DNA from 2 places in the Pseudomonas sp. SG20056 genome. Region 1 is predicted to be linked to the other one. Evidence: predicted binding sites of a transcription regulator. Region 1 holds the regulator's gene; the other holds the start of a gene.

Region 1 (5,282 bases):
GTCTCAATGCCATGGTCGACCGCGTTGCGCACCAAGTGGACCAGCGGATCAGCCAATGCTTCGACCAGGTTCTTGTCGAGGTCGGTTTCTTCGCCAACCAGTTCCAGGTTGATCTCTTTTTTCAGGTTACGCGCCAGGTCACGAACCAAACGCGGGAAGCGCCCGAAGACTTTCTTGATTGGCTGCATGCGGGTTTTCATCACCGCCGTTTGCAGATCAGCCGTGACCACATCCAGGTTGGACACCGCCTTGGACATGGCCTCATCGCCACTGCTGGCCCCAAGACGCACCAGACGGTTACGCACCAGCACCAGTTCGCCGACCATGTTCATGATTTCGTCAAGCCGTGCGGTATCGACCCGCACAGTGGTTTCCGCTTCACTGGGCGGCGCAGCCTTATCAGCGGCTGGCACGGCAGCCGGTGCCGCAGAGGCTTTGGCTGGTTCTACCTTGGCAGCTGGCTTGGCTGCGGGTTTAGCTGCGGCCTTGACTGGTTCAACAGGCTTGGCAACCGGCGCGGGGACAACGGGTTTAATCGCTTCAGGTTCGACAAACTTACCTTTGCCGTGCAGCTGATCAAGCAAGGCCTCGAATTCATCGTCAGTGATATCACCACTCGGTGCTTCAGCAGGCTCGGCCTTGGCCGCCGGCGTAGCAGGTGCTGGCGCAGGAGGCGGAACAAACTGACCTTTGCCATGCAACTGATCAAGCAACGACTCGAATTCATCATCGGTGATTTCATCACCGCCCGCCGCCACTGCCGCTGGTGCAGCCGCAACAGGTGGGGCAGGTGCAGCAGCAACGTCAGGCGCTACAAACTGACCTTTGCCGTGCAGCTGATCGAGCAAGGACTCGAACTCATCATCGGTAATTTCATCACTGCTGGCAGCGCTGGGCGCTTGCGTCGGAGACTCATCCAAGGCACCCAATAACTGCTCGAATTCGCTATCGGTGATATCGCCAGCGGATTCTTCGACTGCAACCTCGGTTTCAGGCTCAGGCTCAGGCTCGGCGTGCGCTTCAATCGGCGCGGTCTCTTCGGCACCTGCCGGTTCAGCCAGACGCGCCAAGGCAGCAAGCAGTTCAGGGGTTGCCGGAGTCAGATCGGTACGTTCACGGACTTCGGTAAACATGCTGTTGACCGCATCCAGTGCTTCCAGCACCACATCCATCAACGCGGAGTCGACGCGCCGCTCACCCTTGCGCAGGATGTCGAAGACGTTTTCTGCGATATGGCAGCATTCCACCAGCTCATTGAGCTGGAGAAAACCGGCACCACCTTTAACGGTATGAAACCCGCGAAAAATAGCGTTGAGCAGATTCATGTCGTCCGGGCGACTTTCCAGCTCTACGAGCTGTTCGGACAGTAGTTCAAGAATCTCGCCGGCCTCTACCAGGAAGTCCTGGAGGATTTCTTCATCGGCGCCGAAGCTCATAAGACGTGCTCCTAAAATCCCAGGCTGGAAAGCAGGTCGTCGACATCATCCTGATTGGATGCGACGTCTTCACGCTTATCGGCATGAATCTGCGGACCTTCACCACGGGAAGGCTCTTTTTGTTTTTCTTGTTCGGCGCGGAGCAACTCATGGTTGTGCTCAATGCCGGCAAACTGGTCCACCTGACTGGCCATCAGAACCAGTTTCAGCAGGTTGCTTTCCACTTCGGTTACCAGCTGCGTTACACGCTTGATCACCTGTCCGGTCAAATCCTGATAGTCCTGAGCCAGCAGAATATCGTTGAGGTGCCCAGATAGCTTGGCACCGTCGCGCTCGCTACGGGCGAGAAACAGCTCAACACGCTTGGCCAGTTCGCGGAAACCATCGGCGCTCATCTCGCGGCGCATAAAGCGTCCCCAATCGGCGCTCAGGCTCTGTGCCTCATCACTGAGGTCATTAACCAGTGGTGCACTCTGCTCAACCAGATCCATGGTGCGATTGGCCGCTTTTTCGGTCATCGTCACCACGTAATTCAAACGCTCGGTGGCATCGGTGATTTGCGAAACCTCAGTGGCATGTGGCACACGGGGGTCGAGCTGGAAATTGACGATGGCGTTATGCAGCTCACGGGTCAGCTTGCCGACCTCGTGATACAGGCCACGGTCACGCGCTTTGTTGAGCTCATGTATCAGCTGTACCGCTTCACCAAAGTTGCCTTGTTCCAGGCTGTCTACCAGTTGGCGAGCGTTGTGTTTCAGGGTCGACTCAAGGTCACCCTGAACGGAATCTTTATGTTCCATAGCACCCTCATGGCAAACATCAGCCGTTGACCCGCTCGAAGATCTTTTCAATCTTCTCTTTCAGCACCTGGGCAGTGAACGGTTTGACTACATAACCGTTAACCCCAGCCTGGGCTGCTTCAATGATCTGATCGCGCTTGGCTTCTGCGGTGACCATCAACACCGGCAGGGTTTTCAGGCGCTCGTCTGCACGTACCGCGCGCAGCAGGTCGATGCCCGTCATGCCGGGCATGTTCCAGTCCGTCACCAGAAAATCGAAACTGCCGCTCTGCAGCATGGGCAGCGCGGTGACGCCATCATCGGCTTCCGCTGTGTTGGTGAACCCCAAGTCACGCAGGAGGTTCTTGATGATCCGTCGCATCGTTGAAAAGTCATCAACGATGAGGATTTTCATGTTCTTGTCCAAGTCGACCTCCGTACAGTCCCAAACGCACACAGCAACCTGCGTGCGCTTTTAATCGTGAAACCGGCCCAGCGCTAGCGAATACAACTCAATGTGCACGCCACTCGCCCAAACGAGCGCGTAAACGAGCGGCACACTGACTGTGTAGTTGGCTTACACGTGATTCGCTAACCCCCAACACCTCGCCGATCTCTTTAAGATTCAGTTCTTCATCGTAATATAGCGCTAACACCAGGCGCTCGCGCTCCGGCAGGTTGGCAATGGCATCTGCCAGGGCCGCCTGAAAGCGTTCATCTTCCAGATCACGAGAAGGTTCGAGGTGGTTGCTGCCAGCGTCTTCACCCAGCCCACCGTGCTCGCCGTCCTGCAACAGGTCGTCGAAACTGAACAGGCGGCTGCCTAAAGTGTCGCCAAGAATGCCGTAGTAATCCTCGAGACTCAATTGGAGTTCGGCCGCAACCTCTTGATCTTTAGCGTCTCTGCCGGTTCTGGCCTCAATTATTCGAATTGCGTCGCTAACCATGCGGCTATTGCGATGCACTGAACGTGGCGCCCAATCACCTTTACGCACCTCATCAAGCATTGAGCCGCGAATGCGAATACCGGCGAACGTCTCGAAACTGGCACCTTTGCTGGAGTCGTATTTTTTTGACGCTTCAAGCAGACCGATCATCCCGGCCTGAATCAGATCATCGACCTGCACATTGGCCGGTAGACGGGCCAGCAAGTGATAGGCAATGCGTTTGACCAGGGGCGCGTAGCGCTCGATCAACTGGTGCTGGGAATCCTGCGCCTGCGCCTTGCTATACATACGAAGTCCAGAGGCTGCTGTCATATGGCCGTGTCCGCGATCGGTTGCTGCACCAGACGCTCAACGAAAAACTCCAAATGACCGCGCGGGTTAGCCGGTAACGGCCAGGCGTCGACTTTCTGGGCTATCGCCTTGAACGCCAGCGCGCACTTCGAGCGCGGGAAGGCTTCGTAGACCGCGCGCTGCTTCTGCACGGCCTTGCGCACTGACTCGTCATACGGCACTGCGCCTACATACTGCAGGGCAACATCAAGAAAACGATCAGTGACTTTAGTCAGCTTAGCAAAGAGGTTGCGACCTTCCTGCGGGCTGTGAGCCATATTGGCCAGTACGCGGAAACGGTTCATGCCGTGGTCGCGGTTGAGCAATTTGATCAGCGCGTAGGCATCGGTAATCGACGTAGGCTCATCACACACCACCACCAGCACTTCCTGGGCAGCGCGCACGAAGCTCACAACACCGTCACCAATACCCGCGGCGGTGTCGATGATCAACACGTCGAGGTTGTCACTGATATCGCTGAACGCCTGGATAAGCCCCGCATGTTGCATGGGTGACAGCTGCACCATGCTCTGAATACCCGAGGCTGCCGGCACGATACGAATGCCGCCAGGGCCCTGCAGTAACACATCGCGCAGCTCGCACTCGCCACTGATGACGTCTTCCAGGGTGCGTTTGGCGCTGAGGCCCAACAACACGTCGACGTTGGCCAAGCCAAGGTCGGCGTCCATCAGCATCACCCGACGGCCGAGATCAGCCAGGGCCAACGCCAGGTTCACCGAGACGTTGGTCTTACCGACGCCACCTTTGCCGCCGGTCACCGCAATCACCTGTACGGGATGCATACCCATATTTCTACACACCTTGTCTAACTTCGACTGGAGCCACTTGGCTGGCTAAGCGCGGTTCATTGCCAACAGCAGGACGCTTAACTGACGCGTCGTGCGGGTTGCTGGTAAAGCCCGGCAAACATCTCCGCCATCGTATCTTCGCTTGGATCCTGGGTTGCCTGCAGCCCTACGGCCCGGCTAACCAATTGATGACTGCGTGGAATCTGCAAATCATCGGGAATGCGTGGCCCATCAGCGAGATAGGCTACCGGTAGACGCTGGCTAATAGCCAGTCCTAAAACCTCACCCAGGCTGGTGGCCTCATCCGCTTTTGTCAGAATGCAGCCAGACAAGCCGCAACGCTTATAACTATGGTAGGCGGCTTTCAGCACTTGGCCCTGGCTGGTAGCGGCCATGACCAGATAATTTTTTGCGTTGACACCACGGCTGGCCAGCGTTTCCAGCTGCATGCGCAGGGCTGGGTCATTGGCGGGCAGGCCGGCAGTGTCAATCAGCACCACCCGCTTGCGCGCCAGCGGAGCCAAGGCTTGAGTCAACGATTGACCAGGGTCAACCAGCGTTACCGGGACATTGAGAATACGCCCCAAGGTCTTGAGCTGCTCCTGAGCACCAATGCGGTAGCTGTCCAGGCTGACCAGGGCAATATGCTGGGCGCCGTACTTGAGCACGTAACGCGCGGCCAGCTTGGCCAGAGTAGTGGTTTTGCCCATGCCAGCAGGGCCTACCAAGGCGATTACGCCGCCCTCTTCCATCGGTTCCTGCTTCGGCGTTTTGATCGCGTGAGCCAGGTGCGCCAGCACCATGCGCCAGGCCTGGCGAGGTTCAGTCACCGTATTCACACGCTCCAGTAGCGCTTTCGACAATTCGGCCGACAAGCCCATGCGCTGCAGGCGACGCCACAAATTGGCTTGCTGCGGGCGACGGTTCTGCAACTGCCCCCAGGCAATCGAGCCCAGCTGCACTTCAATCAGCTCACGCAGG
Region 2 (5,282 bases), 2.0 Mb from region 1:
AAAGGGATCAGTAAAAGCCATAAATAAGTTCCTTTACGCCAGCGCGATTACTCGGCGCTCGGCTTGGCCTCGACATTGGCATTGGCGATGCTGACGTGGGCACCGTTATCCAGCTTCAGCTGGCCGGCGGATACCACCTGCTCACCGGCCTGCAGGCCTTTGAGAATCACCACCTGGCCTTCGCGGCGCTCGCCGGTTTCGACGAAGCGACGCTCGACCACCAGTTCAGCCTGGCCTTTGTCATCTTTGACCACCTGGCCGTCTTCACCTTTCTTCTCGCCGATCACGTACACCGAGTTGCCGTAGAGGGTGTAGGTGATGGCGGTTTCCGGTACGACGATCAGGTTCTGCTCACCCGGTAGCAGCACTTCCAGGTTGGCGAACATGCCGGGCAGCAGTTTGCTTTCCGGGTTGGCCAGCATGGCGCGCACCTGCACGTTGCGGGTGGTGTCCTCGACCTTGGGGTTGATCGCGGCGATTTCGCCTTCGAACACCTCATTTGGGTAAGCCGCTACGCTGAAGCGTACGCGCTCGCCGATGGCCAGTTTGGGCACCGCCTGTTCCGGCAGAAAGAAGTCGACGTATAGTTTGCTCAGGTCCTGCAGAGTGGCAATGGTGGTGCCGGAGGCCAGGTAGTCACCGACATCCACCTGGCGGATGCCGATGGTGCCGGCAAAGGGCGCAAGAATGCGTTTCTTCGCCAGTTGTGCCTGCAGCTGGGCAACGCTGGCATTGGCCTTCTGCAGGCTGGCGGAGAGGCGGTCGAACTCGCTTTTCGAGATGCTCTGGCGATTGACCAGGCTGCGACCGCGCTCGTACTCCACGCGGGCCAGGCCCAGTTCGGCCTGGGCAGTGCCCAGACTGGCCTGCTCGACATCGCTGTCCATCTGGATCAGCGGTTGCTGCAGGGTGACCTGCTCGCCGGAGCGGAACAGCACCTGCTGCACGGTGCCACCGACTTCCACAGTCAGGTCGACACCCTGGAACGCTTTCAGGGTGCCGATGGCCGGCAGGCGACCCTGCCACGGGTGTTCTTCTGCTGTCGCGGCATCAATGCTGATGGCCGGCTGCGGTGCCGAGAACATTTGCACTTGTTGGTAGATGGAAAAGCCTTTGTAGGCGGCGAGGGCGAGTACCACGACGAGTACTGCGCCGAGCATGATCAGCATGCGGCGGAGCAACATATTCCGGTTCCTTGGCAAGGCGGTTGGATAGCCTGGGAATAGGCAAGAGGGGCACATTAGACCTCGCGCACAGGCCTGTCAAAGATTCGCATTTGCAAAATATTGTTGTGCAAAAGTTGCCTGATTGATCAAGCGCTTTTTAAGCAAAATGCCAGCATATGCTGGCATTTTGTGTGTTGCGGCGGGCGGTTTTGCCTCATGCGCCGAGGCGTCGAGTTACCTCGCCCAGCTCGCCGGAGAGTGTGCTTAAGTTTTTGCTGGCGGCCTGCGTGCGCTCGACGTTTTCTTGGTTGGAGCCGGCGATGGCGGTGATTTCGGTGAGGTTGCGCGAGATGTCTTCGGCCACCGAGGTTTGCTCTTCGGCGGCGGTGGCGATCTGCCGATTCATATCGCGAATCGCTTCCACTGCATTGGTAATCAACTGCAGCGTAGCGCCGGCCTCGGTGACTTGGGTGACGCCTTCCTCGCTACGCTGCTGACCGCTCTCGATGGCGCGCACCGCATTGACCGCACCGGTTTGCACGGTGTCGATGATCTGGTGGATTTCCGCGGTGGACTGGGCGGTGCGCTGGGCCAGGGTGCGCACTTCGTCGGCCACCACGGCAAAGCCACGGCCCTGTTCGCCGGCGCGGGCGGCCTCGATGGCGGCATTGAGCGCCAGCAGGTTGGTCTGCTCGGCGATGCCACGAATCACTTCCAGCACCTTGCCGATGCGCCCGCTGTCGCTTTCCAGGCGGCGAATTACTTCCGAGGTGTTGCTGATTTCGCTGCGAATATCGGTGATGGTCTTGATGGTCGCCTGCATCACTGTTTCGCCCTGGCGTGCGGCGTTGTCGGCTGCATCAGCCGCGCCTGCCGCTTCGGCCGCGTGGCGCGCGACTTCCTGAGCGGTGGCGGACATTTCGTGCATGGCAGTGGCTACCTGATCGGTGCGGTTGAACTGATCCTGGATGCCCTGTGTCATGCGTGAGGCGATATTGTTTAGCTCTCCACTCGCGTTATCTAGGTTGTTGCTGCTCTGTTGCAGGCTATGGGTGGTGCTGGCTAGGAAGTCGCGCAGGGTGTTGGAGGCAATTGCCAGCATGCCCAGTTCGTCTGCTCGGTTGGTTTCCATGTGCTGGCCGAAGCGGCCATGGCTGAGCTCGTCGACATGACTGATCAGGTGGCGGATGGGAATGATCAGGTTGCGGTTGACCAGCCAAAGGCTAAGTAGCGCGATAAATATGGTGGCGGCCAGCATGACCACTGTGCCGACCAGAATGGTGCGCTCGCCGGAGGCATTGAGCATGGTGGCCTGATCCAGGCTTTGCTCGCGCAGTCGGGTGACCAGCATGCTCATCTGTTCGCTTGCGGCGCGGTCAATACCCTTCACTGCCGCGTCACCGGCCTTGGCGTCGCCGGAGGCTGCGACAAAAGCATCACGGCCCTTGCGGTAGTTGGCACCAAGAGTTTGATGTTCGCTGCGTAGGCGTTCGATCTGGGTTTTCAATTGCGGATCAGTGGCGGCAAGTTCTGCAAGCTGGTCAAGAGTGTCCTGTACCTTGCGTTCTTGTGCCTCGAATTGGCCCCAGTACTTGTTCAGGTTTTCACTGTCTTGGCCACGCAGCAGGACATTTTTCCATTCCTGTACCTGGATCTTGAACTCAACGTTGGCTGAATCGATCAGGCGCGATGCTTCTACCGGGCCGTCGAGTAGGCCGCGGTAGGATTGCATACCGTTGGAAAGAAAGCTGAAGCAGGCCAGTGCCGTGATCAAGATCAGCGCCAGACTACCGCCGAGCAGGGCGAGAATTTGCGCGCGCAAGGATTTTTGCAGAAACATGGGTGAGACCCCTGGGTGTGGAAGGCGGGATGCCAGTGACGCTGAGCGCGCCCTAACTGCGAAGATCCCTATCGACTGGTATCAGCTGGGCCGGATTGCCTGAAGGCAGCGGCTAGTTGGAGTATAGATCGGCTCTGCGGCATGATTCTTTAGCATGCCGCAGGCGTGTTACAGATTCAGCGTCGCGGGTCTAGGCCAGGCGTAGGTGGTTGTCCCACAGGCCGGCAGGCAGTTGCAGTGGCTGGCTGCTGATTTGGGTGCTGCGGCAGTCATATAGCCGGCAACGACCGACGCCGCTGCTGACCACAAAGCCGTCGGTTACCGCGCCAACGCCGGCGCAGTCGGCCAGAGGCGCATCCAGGCGTAGCTCGGCGCTGTCCAGATCCCAGATAAACACCCGGTTGCCGCGTGGCGCAGTCAACGCCAGCAGGCGCAGCTCGCTGTGGATCGCCACGCTGGCGGTGTATTGATTCATCAGCTGGCGCTGCGCATCGGCCACTGGGAAGTGCTGGAAGGACTGGCCAGGGCGTTTGATCGCCAACAGCGGCACCACATCGCTGAGCTCGCCCATATATTGCTGCCCGGTCACCAGGGTGCCGTCACTGGCCACGGCCATATGGCGCACGCTGTTCATCCGTTCGGGCAGCTGTTCCTTGCTGACCAGGCTGCCGTCGCGGCGCAGCAGCACCAGGCTGGACTCCATGGCGTTGAGGTTCATTTCCACCCGGCTGTCCGCCTCGGTGCGGATACCGCCGTTGGCCACTGCCAGGGTTTCACCGTCGGGCATCCAGAGCAGCTGGTGCGGGCCGATGCCGTGAGTCGACAGTTCGCTGCTGCGTAGCAACTGTTCACCTTGCAGGCGATAGACCCCGAGTACGCCGCGACCGGGATCGGAGGTGTCATTCTCGGTGGCGTACAGCCATTCGCCGTCCTTGTGGAATACCGCATGGCCGTAGAAGTGGCGCTGCTTGGGCGAATTCAGGGTTTGCAGCAGGCGGCCGTCGCGGGTGTCGATCAGGTAGCTCTGAGTGCTCGGACGACGGCCGACAAACAACGCCATGGGCAAGAACGGGTGGCCGATCACATCGTGGCAGCGCTCGTTCACCTGAGTGGCAAATACCTGGCTGCCATCCAGTCGATAACACACGGCATAGTGCTTGCCGGCGCTGTCGTTGCGCGCCGATAGTAATAACGGCTGTGCGCCGCTGTGCATCAGCGTCCAGCCACCGTAAGTGCCGGCGGCCGCTGCGGTAGCGGCAACAGCAGCGATGCTCAGGCCTAGAAAGGCGCGGCGATTGATCTGCATGCTTCAGTCACCGTCATGGGCGTTAAAGCCCAGCTGGATGCCCAGGGTCTTGGCCAGCTCGCCTTCATGCAGGCGATGCAGCACATTCAGGCTGTCATACAGGGCGTTGACCTCGGTGCGCCCGGCTTCGTCGCTAAGCAGCTCGCCGAGCGGGCGCTGGGCTGCGGCCAGGCGCTGGCGGGTGTCGTTGTAGGCGGCGTTGATGCGTTGTTTCAGTGCGTCTTGATCACTGCCGAGCAGCGCCTGAATGCCGTCCTGCTCGGCACCCAGCCAGATGCGTTCGGCGCTGGCCAGGCTGGCGGCGAGGTTGGCCAGGCTGGCTTTGCTGCGCCAGGCTTCGGCCTGATAGGGCTGCGGCTGGCCTTTGCTCTGGCGGCCGAGTGGCGTGCCGAGTTTCTTCTTCAGCCCGTCGATGGCGCTGACCTGGGTGCGCAGCAGTTCGGCCACCGCTTCCGGGGCTTCGGCGTAGCGCGCGTTGGGGAAATCCTTGAGCAGCGCGGCCATACCGTCTTTGGCTTGCCACTGGCTCAGCACATCGGCGGCGAGCACTTGCTGGTGCTGACCAATGGCAACGATCAGCGGGCAGTAGCGGGCTTTCTGCTCGGCGACGTTCAGGTCGATGGCCGGGTCGAACAGCAGGTATTCATAGGCCGTCAGGCCTTGCACCACGACGCTGGATTTATCCAGATCAGCCGGGGTCAGCTCGGGTTTGCTGTTGACCAGCGCTTCAACCTGACGCGCTACCAGATTTTTCTTGTCTGGCCAGAACTGCACCTGCCAGGCGCGGTTGCCTTCTGCCAGCGGGCCGAAGGCCACCGGTTGCACGGCGGCCCAGGCACTTTGCGCGCTGGCAAAGGCCTGGCGGGCGTCGGCGAGGTTCTGTTGGCCGGCGCAGAAGGCTTGACCGCTGGTGGCCAGCTGGCGGTCTGCTTCGCTCCAGGCGCTGTAGATCGGCAGCAATACGCCATCG

The links. Region 1 encodes FliA, which starts transcription of late flagellar genes. Its sites were predicted from a motif close to CTAAAGTTTNNNNNNNNNNNGCCGNTAA; they were not measured.
Positions count from the first base shown of each region.
Region 2: the regulator FliA is predicted to act here: its motif matches at 3,132-3,159, upstream of RHP75_RS16830 (methyl-accepting chemotaxis protein).

Region 1 is NZ_CP134499.1:1,526,366-1,531,647, reverse strand. It holds gene RHP75_RS07345 (chemotaxis protein CheA) at 1-1,436, opposite strand, end outside; gene RHP75_RS07340 (protein phosphatase CheZ) at 1,448-2,236, opposite strand; gene RHP75_RS07335 (chemotaxis response regulator CheY) at 2,256-2,630, opposite strand; gene fliA (RNA polymerase sigma factor FliA) at 2,728-3,474, opposite strand; gene fleN (flagellar synthesis regulator FleN) at 3,471-4,301, opposite strand; gene flhF (flagellar biosynthesis protein FlhF) at 4,379-5,282, opposite strand, start outside.
Region 2 is NZ_CP134499.1:3,534,797-3,540,078, reverse strand. It holds gene RHP75_RS16840 (multidrug efflux RND transporter permease subunit) at 1-21, opposite strand, end outside; gene RHP75_RS16835 (efflux RND transporter periplasmic adaptor subunit) at 48-1,184, opposite strand; gene RHP75_RS16830 (methyl-accepting chemotaxis protein) at 1,381-3,006, opposite strand; gene RHP75_RS16825 (DUF1513 domain-containing protein) at 3,197-4,306, opposite strand; gene RHP75_RS16820 (imelysin family protein) at 4,316-5,282, opposite strand, start outside.